One region of the Streptomyces sp. NBC_00080 genome, then DNA from elsewhere that is predicted to be linked to it. Evidence: riboswitches for the same ligand, from Rfam matches in the RefSeq annotation. Region 1 holds a riboswitch; the other holds the start of a gene.

Evidence for each region. A riboswitch is a leader RNA that binds a small molecule or an ion and turns the genes downstream of it on or off. The one in region 1 is predicted to bind cyclic di-AMP.
Region 2: linked by a shared signal. The riboswitch ahead of OHU34_RS22510 (M23 family metallopeptidase) and the one ahead of OHU34_RS24900 (transglycosylase family protein) in region 1 are both predicted to bind cyclic di-AMP.

The regions. Positions count from the first base shown of each region.
Region 1 covers NZ_CP108235.1:5,547,684-5,551,957, forward strand. Annotated here, with positions in the region: gene OHU34_RS24885 (hypothetical protein) at 1-182, shown strand, start outside; gene OHU34_RS24890 (cytochrome P450) at 179-1,474, shown strand; gene OHU34_RS24895 (transglycosylase family protein) at 1,680-2,696, shown strand; cyclic di-AMP (ydaO/yuaA leader) riboswitch at 2,902-3,088, shown strand; gene OHU34_RS24900 (transglycosylase family protein) at 3,092-3,802, shown strand; gene eno (phosphopyruvate hydratase) at 4,145-4,274, shown strand, end outside.
Region 2 covers NZ_CP108235.1:5,011,321-5,015,594, forward strand. Annotated here, with positions in the region: gene OHU34_RS22495 (MarR family winged helix-turn-helix transcriptional regulator) at 1-340, opposite strand, end outside; gene OHU34_RS22500 (dihydrofolate reductase family protein) at 409-1,536, shown strand; tRNA gene OHU34_RS22505 (tRNA-Met) at 1,608-1,681, shown strand; cyclic di-AMP (ydaO/yuaA leader) riboswitch at 2,030-2,198, shown strand; gene OHU34_RS22510 (M23 family metallopeptidase) at 2,206-3,231, shown strand; gene OHU34_RS22515 (aldo/keto reductase) at 3,422-4,274, shown strand, end outside.

The sequences.
Region 1 (4,274 bases):
ACGAGCTGGGCCACGCCCAGGGCGACGCCTACGCCGCCTACCGGCTCGCCCTGCTCCTCGAGAAGCAGGGCAACCCCGCCGAAGCCACCCTCTGGTACCGCAAGGCCGCCGACATGGGGCACCCCGCCGCGCGCAAGGCCCTCGCGGAGCGCGGCGAGGACACCGCTACGGTCAGGGAGTGACCGAGCAGCCCGACACAGACAACCCGGACCGCACCGCTCCCGAACTGTTCACCTGGGAGTTCGCGACCGACCCCTACCCTGCCTACGCCTGGCTGCGCGAGCACGCGCCCGTGCACCGCACCGTTCTTCCCAGCGGGGTCGAGGCCTGGCTGGTCACCCGGTACGCCGACGCGAAACAGGCCCTCGCCGACCAGCGGCTCTCCAAGAACCCGGCGCACCACGACGAACCGGCGCACGCCAAGGGCAAGACCGGCATCCCCGGTGAGCGCAAGGCCGAGCTGATGACGCATCTGCTCAACATCGACCCGCCGGACCACACTCGGCTGCGACGGCTCGTCAGCAAGGCCTTCACCCCGCGCCGGGTCGCCGAGTTCGCGCCCCGGGTCCAGGAGCTGACGGACCAGCTCATCGACCGGTTCGCCGCCGAGGGGCGGGCCGACCTCATCCACGACTTCGCCTTCCCGCTCCCCATCTACGCGATCTGCGACCTCCTGGGCGTCCCCCGTGAGGACCAGGACGACTTCCGCGACTGGGCGGGGATGATGATCCGGCACGGCGGGGGCCCGCGGGGCGGTGTCGCGCGGTCGGTGAAGAAGATGCGCGGGTATCTGCTGGAGCTCATCCACCGCAAGCGCGCGGAGCTTCCCGCCGACCCGGCTCCCGGCGAGGACCTCATCTCGGGTCTGATCCGTGCCTCGGACCACGGCGAGCACCTCACCGAGAACGAGGCCGCCGCCATGGCCTTCATCCTGCTGTTCGCGGGCTTCGAGACGACCGTCAACCTCATCGGCAACGGCACCTACGCCCTCCTCACCCATCCCGAGCAGCGCGCACGCCTCCAGCGGTCGCTCACCGAGGACGAAGGCGACCGCGGTCTGCTCGAAACGGGCGTCGAGGAACTCCTGCGCTACGACGGCCCCGTGGAACTCGCCACCTGGCGGTTCGCGACCGAGCCGCTGCGCATCGGCGGCCAGGACATCGCGCCGGGCGACCCCGTGCTCGTGGTGCTGGCGGCCGCCGACCGTGATCCGGCGCGCTTCTCGGACCCCGACACCCTCGATCTGTCCCGCCGTGACAACCAGCACCTGGGCTACGGCCACGGCATCCACTACTGCCTGGGAGCCCCGCTGGCCCGGCTGGAGGGCCAGGCCGCGCTGGCGACCCTGCTCACCCGGCTGCCCGATCTCCGACTGGCCGTGGATCCGGCCGAGTTGAGGTGGCGCGGCGGGCTCATCATGCGCGGGCTGCGGACTTTGCCGGTCGAGTTCACTCCGGTGCGTTCCGGCTCATGAGTGATCCGTACCTGACCGGATGTCAGCCGGAGTGTGACCGTTCGGCGGAGCAAAGGTGACCAACACTCAAGTCTGTGATCTTCACGTGATCTGCGCGGCATTAACTTGTGACAAGTGATCGTCTGCCGATACGTTCTCTCGTCAGCGCGACGCAACGGTTTCACCCGCCGCGCCGGTCAGTGCTGTCCAGAGAAAGGCCCCTCGCATGCTCTCCGGGAACGGTCGTCACCGTCGCCCCCGCCAGGCCCCGGCTCTCCTTGTCGCGGCCGGAGTGACGGGCTCCGCCATCGCCATCCCGCTGCTCGCCGCCTCCGGCGCGAGTGCGGCGGACGGCACGGTGTGGGACAAGGTGGCGCAGTGCGAGACCGGCGGCTCGTGGAGCGCCGACGAGGGTGGCGGCGAGTACGGCGGCCTGAGCCTCACCCAGAAGGACTGGGAGGCGCACGGTGGCCTCGACTACGCGACCAGTCCCGACCTGGCCAGCCGCAGCCAGCAGATCGCCGTCGCGCAGAAGGTGCTCGCGGCCGAGGGGATCGGCGCGTGGGGCACCTGCGGGCTGACCTCCGGGCTCACCCAGGAGAACGGCGCGCTGAACGTGGACACCGGCGTGGCGGACGACTCCTCCGGCTCGTCCGACTCATCTGGTTCTTCCGGATTGTCCGACCTGTCCCGGGGGTTGTCCGGCTCCTCGGGCTCCACGACCGACGAGGACTCCTCGGCCGGATCGTCCGACTCGTCCGCCGATTCCTCCAGTTCGCCTTCGGCGTCCGCTTCATCCCCTTCGTCCTCTTCCTCCGCCACCACGGACGGTTCCGGCACGTCCGGCGGTTCCGGTGGCCGGGGCGACGGCTCGACGGGCGCCGGCTCACCCACGGCGACCCCGGGTGCGGACGAGTCGGACAAATACGTCCAGGATGAAGGTTCTTGGAGCCTGGTCGACACCGGCTCCCTCGGCTCGGGCAAGCATCGCGGCGCCACCGCCGACGAGGCCGCGACCAGGAGCGCGACCGACGCCGGCGTGGACGGCACCACCGCCGCGTCCGCGGGCCGGCATGCCGCGGCCACCTACGTCGTCCAGGAGGGCGACTCCCTCGAATCCATCGCCGACTCCCTTGGCATCGACGGCGGATGGCGTGCCCTCTACGCCGAGAACAGGGACCTCATCGGTGTTGACCCGAGCGCCATCGCCGCCGGTCAGACCCTCGACACAGGGGTGGAATAGGGCGCAAAGCCCAAGAAAAACAGCGGGAGTTCGCGTCACGCTTCGCGCCGAATGTCCGGTTTGGTGAAAGTGTGGGATGAGTCTCAGAAGCCCTGATCGTCTTTGAAATTCCACCGATCGCGTGTCTACGGTCGAGGCCGCTCGGCAACCCGAGCCCCGGCCGTCGCAACGCCGAATCCTGCCAGCGACGACCCGGGAACAGTCGTCGCGTCAAGCGCCGTAGGCAGGAGCGGGGGACCCAAGGTAAGTGCCGGACCGGTCGGTTGACCGGAACGGCTAGGGGTGAAGCCACACCTCCCACGGAGCAGCGCTCCGACGGGCGAGGAGGTGGCCGGGCAACTCACACGGCCCGAACCCGACAGCTCACCTCGCAGGCGTCGGTGAGGGGATCCACCATGCTGTTTTCCGCCAAGGGCAAGCACCGCCGTCCCTCCAAGGCGACCCGCGTCGCCACGCTCGCCGGCGTCACCGGCGTCGCCATCGCCGCCCCGCTGCTGGCGGCCGGCAACGCCTCCGCCGCCACCGCCTCCGAGTGGGACGCGGTCGCCCAGTGCGAGGCCGGCGGCAACTGGTCCATCAACACCGGCAACGGCTACTACGGCGGTCTGCAGTTCTCGGCGTCCACCTGGGCCGCGTACGGCGGCACCGCCTACGCCTCCACCGCCGACCAGGCCTCCAAGTCCCAGCAGATAGCCATCGGCGAGAAGGTCCTCGCGGGTCAGGGCAAGGGTGCCTGGCCGGTCTGCGGCACCGGCCTGTCCGGCGCCGCCTACAACGGCTCGAGCGCCGGCTCGTCCAGCTCCTCCGGCTCGTCCAGCTCCTCCGGCTCGTCGAACAGCGGCAGCACCAGCAGCCGCTCGACCGAGGAGCAGAGCGCCTCCCGCTCGACCGACCGCCCGGCCGCCTCCAAGACGGTCACCACCCCGACCGGCAAGAAGGTCAAGAAGGGTGACGGCGAGTACAAGGTCGTCAAGGGCGACACCCTCAGCTCCATCGCCGAGAAGCACAAGGTCAAGGGCGGCTGGGCGAAGCTGTTCGAGCTGAACAAGGACATCGTCACCGACGCCGACCTGATCTACCCGGGCCAGCAGCTCCACCTGAAGTGACACCTGGCCCCCAGAGAAGCCACAGCGCCCTCATATGCGAGGTCGGCACACTGAAGACCTCGTGAGGGTCACCCCCCGTCCCCACGGGCCCCCCGCTCCGGTGCGTGTTCCCCCGTACGCACCGGAGCGGGGTTTCTCTTTGCCCGTTCGTCACTTCCTGTCGGCTTTTCTCGGCCACCCCCTTTGTTCCGGGCGGAAACAATAGGTACCGTCTGTCTGTCCACGGGACGGTCGGTCGACTGCCGACGGTCCCGGGGCGGTTAGGCTCTAGTCGCAAGGCTCAGCAAGGGCTCATCAAGGCCCCCGGGCCCCGCACAACCAGCGTCACATCCCAAGAAGGAGATGCTCGTGCCGTCCATCGACGTCGTCGTAGCCCGGGAAATCCTGGACTCCCGAGGCAACCCCACGGTCGAGGTCGAGGTCGGCCTCGACGACGGCAGCACGGGTCGTGCCGCCGTTCCGTCCGGCGCCT
Region 2 (4,274 bases), 540 kb from region 1:
CCACGCTCTCCAGCACCGTGATGCCCTCGTCCGTCAGGACCGCGACGCTGCCGCGCTTGTCCCACTGGCAGTCCTCGCGCCGCACCAGCCCGTCCTTCTCCAGCCGGGAGATCGCGTAGGTCAGCCGGCTGCGGGTGATCTTCAGCCGCTCCGCGAGGTCGGTCATCCGCAGCCGCCGGTCCGGGACGTCGGAGAGGTTGGCGAGGATGGAGTAGTACAGGTGGGGCATGCCGGCCTCCTGCTGGAGCTGCCGGTCGATCGCGTCCTCGAGGAGGAGGTAGCCGGCAACGTACGCGCGCCAGGCGCGTTGCTCCTCGGGGGTGAGCCAGCGAGTAGTCATGCCCCCAGTGTAAGTTTGTTTCAAACTTGAACCAAGCCCTGCCCGTCATCCCAGGGAGAGCCGCGCCGATGCCGTACCCGTACGTCCTGCTGTCCGCCGCCGTCTCTCTCGACGGCTATCTGGACGACACCACGCCCGAGCGCCTGCTCCTTTCCGGCCGCGCCGACTTCGACCGCGTCGACGAGGTGCGGGCCTCCGTCGACGCCATCCTCATCGGCGCCGGCACGATCCGCGCCGACAACCCCCGGCTCCTCGTGAACTCCCCCGAGCGCCGCGCCGCCCGCGAGGCCGCCGGACTGCCGCCGTACCCCCTCAAGGTCACCGTCAGCGGCTCAGGGGACCTCGACCCGGCGGCGAACTTCTGGCACACGGGCGGCGAGAAGATCGTGTACACGACGGAGAAGGGCGCCGAGCGGGTCCACGCGCTGGGCCTTGCCGCGGACGCCGTCCCGCTCGGCCCCGAACTGGACTGGCGCCGCCTCCTCGAACACCTCCACGACGTGCGCGGCGTACGGCGGCTCATGGTCGAGGGCGGCGGAACGATCCATACCCAGCTGCTCCGGCAGGGCCTCGCCGACGAGCTCCAGCTCGTCCTCGCCCCGCTCTTCGTGGGCGACCCGGCCGCGCCCCGCCTGTTCGGACCGGGCGGCTACCAGGGCGGACGCCTGCGTCTGGTGGAGACCCGGCGCATCGAGGACGTCGTCCTGAACCGCTACGAGCCCACCGCCCCCGGTGCCGGACCGCTGCCCGCCGCGGCCGACCGGCACTGGCTGGCCCTCGCCTGCGCCCTCGCCGCCGACTGCCCGCCGTCGGGCACCGCCTTCAGCGTCGGCGCGGTGATCGTGGCCGCCGACGGCACGGAGCTGGCACGCGGGCACTCCCGCGAGGCCGGCGACCCGGTCGTGCACGCCGAGGAGGCCGCCCTCGCGAAGCTCGATCCCGCCGACCCCCGGCTGTCCACCGCCACCGTCTACAGCAGCCTCGAACCGTGCGCCCGGCGCTCCTCCCGCCCGGCCCCGTGCGCCCGCCTCATCCTCGACGCGGGGGTGCGCAGGGTGGTCACGGCCTGGCGCGAGCCGGACACCTTCGTCACCGAGGCGGACGGAACCGGCCTGCTGACGGCCCAGGGCGTCGACGTCCTCGTGCTCCCGGAGTACGAGGAGCGGGCGAAGGAGCCGAACCGGCACCTCCTCTGAGGCCGCTGGGGCCCCGCGGATCAACCGATGTGCTTTCCGTCCCGCTGATGGCGTACAGTTGTGTTCATCGCCGCGGGGTGGAGCAGCTCGGTAGCTCGCTGGGCTCATAACCCAGAGGTCGCAGGTTCAAATCCTGTCCCCGCTACTGATAAACCGAAGGCCGGAATCCGAAAGGGTTCCGGCCTTCGGTGCTTCGTCGACCACTTCGACTGCTTCGGCGACTCCGACGACTCCGCCCTCTTCCTCACTCTTGGTGACCGGACGACCGCCCTGCGCATAACGACTGGGTCACCATCAAAACTCCCGTGACTGACGAAGCGTTTCCGGGGCATGTCGAGGCGTGGTCAACTCGCCCGTTTTTCACCGCTGGTAGCCCAAAAGTCCAGGCCGGAAATGTTGTTGATCAAGAGGAACAGCTTGGAAACCCACCCCCGGGTCTATTAACGTTCGATAACGCAGCGCGGTCGTCCCAGCCGGCACCAGAGTCGGCTCCGTGCGGCACGTGCCGAATCCCGCAAGGGAACCGGGGAACCACCACCATGGGGTGAATCACGCGGAAGCCGTCGTGAACTCGCAGAGTCCACGACCGGTATACGCGCGTAGGAGACCTTCCCGCTCCGAACCCGTCAGCTAACCCGGTAGGCGACGGAAGGAAAGGAGTGCGCCCGCGTGGCGTCCAACCCGCCTGCCCCCGAGGCCCCGTACGCGCCCAGCCAGCGGCCCACCGAGACCTTCGGCTACGGCGACTACCGCACCGACGAGGGACCTTGGGAGGAGTGGAACCCCACCGCGGAGTCCACTCGCCCGGTACGCGGCAAGCACCGCGTCGCCAAGCAGCGCGGCGGCGGATTCGCCCGCAGCTCCACCGTTCTCGGTGTCGGCGTCATAGCCGCCGTCAGCGCGGGTGGCATGGCCAGCGCCAACACCGGCAAGGCCCCGGTCTCCATCTCGATGCCGGACCTGCCCAACGTCGGCTCGCTCATCTCCGACGACGACGAGCCCACCCCGGAAGCCGCGCCGGCCCTCGCCAGCTTCGGCTCGGAAGCCGCCGTGGACACCGAGGAGAGCACCGCCGACGCCGGCGAGGCGCTGCGCAGCCGGATCATGGCGCAGGCCGAGTCGCAGCAGTCGCAGGTCGAGGTCAAGGCTCTCGCCGCAGCCGCCAAGGCCGAGTCCGACGCCGCCGCCAAGGCCGAGAAGGAGGCGGAGGCCAAGGCCGCCGCCGCGAAGAAGAAGGCCGCCGAGGAAGCAGCCGCCAAGGCCGAGGCCGCGCGCCTGGCCGAGCTGGCCAAGCAGTACACGCTGCCGACCTCCTCGTACACCATCACCTCGACCTTCGGTCAGGCCGGTTCGCTCTGGTCCTCCGGCTACCACACGGGTCTCGACTTCGCCGCGCCGACGGGCACGCTCATCAAGGCCGTCCACAGCGGCACCATCACCGAGGCCGGCTGGGCCGGTTCCTACGGCTACCGCACCATCCTGACCCTGGACGACGGCACCGAGCTGTGGTTCTGCCACCAGTCGTCGATCAGCGTCAGTGTCGGCCAGAAGGTCGCCACCGGTGATGTGATCGGACGGGTGGGCGCGACCGGGAACGTCACCGGGGCCCACCTCCACCTCGAGGTCCACCCGGGCGGCAGCGCCGAAGGCATCGACCCGGCGGCCTGGCTGCGCGACAAGGGCCTCAACCCCTGAGTCGTCCCTCCCGAGCCCCGATCCGTCTCTCCATCCTGATCCTCCCGGCAGCCCCGACGCCCTCGGCGTCGGGGCTGCCGGTCTGTGCCTGTCACAGCCGCGGTCACAGGTGCCGGTCATACGTGCTGTTCACATGTTCTTCGCGTCACGCCCGGAATGGGCGGGCCGTCGGCGCCCGTTGACACGAAGCATGACTTCTCTTCGCAAGCTCGGCTCCTCCGACCTCGACGTCTTCCCGCTCTCCCTCGGCGGCAACGTCTTCGGCTGGACCGCCGACGAGACGGCCTCCTTCGCCGTACTCGACGCCTACGCGGCCGCGGGCGGCAACTTCGTCGACACCGCCGACTCCTACTCGGCGTGGATCGACGGCAACAGCGGCGGTGAGTCCGAGACCATCATCGGCAGGTGGGTACAGGCCCGGGGCAACCGCGACGACGTCGTGATCGCCACCAAGGTGAGCCAGCACCCCGAGTTCCCCGGCCTGTCCGCCGACAACATCAAGGCCGCCGCCGAGGCCTCGCTCCGCCGTCTGGGCACCGACCACATCGACCTCTACTACACGCACTTCGACAAGCCCGAGGTGCCCGTCGAGGAGATCGTCGGCGCGCTCGACGAGCTGGTGCGGGCGGGCAAGGTGCGGCACATCGCCGCCTCCAACATCACGCCCGAGCGTCTCCAGGAGTCCCTGGAGTTCTCCGACCGTGAGGGCCTGGCCCGCTACGTCGCCCTCCAGCCCCACTACAACCTGGTCTCCCGCGACACCTACGAGGGCGGACTGCAGGACCTCGCCGCCCGCTTCGGCCTCGCCGCCGTCCCGTACTTCGCCCTGGCCGCCGGTTTCCTCACCGGCAAGTACCGGCCCGGTACGACCGTGCAGAGCGCCCGCGCGGCCGGCGCCGCCAAGCACCTCGACACGGAGCGGGGCCGCAACGTCCTCACCGCCCTGGACGAGATCGCCCAGGCCCACGACACCGCCATCCCCACGGTCGCCCTGGCGTGGCTCGCCGCGCAGCCGACGGTGGCCGCGCCGATCGCCTCCGCGC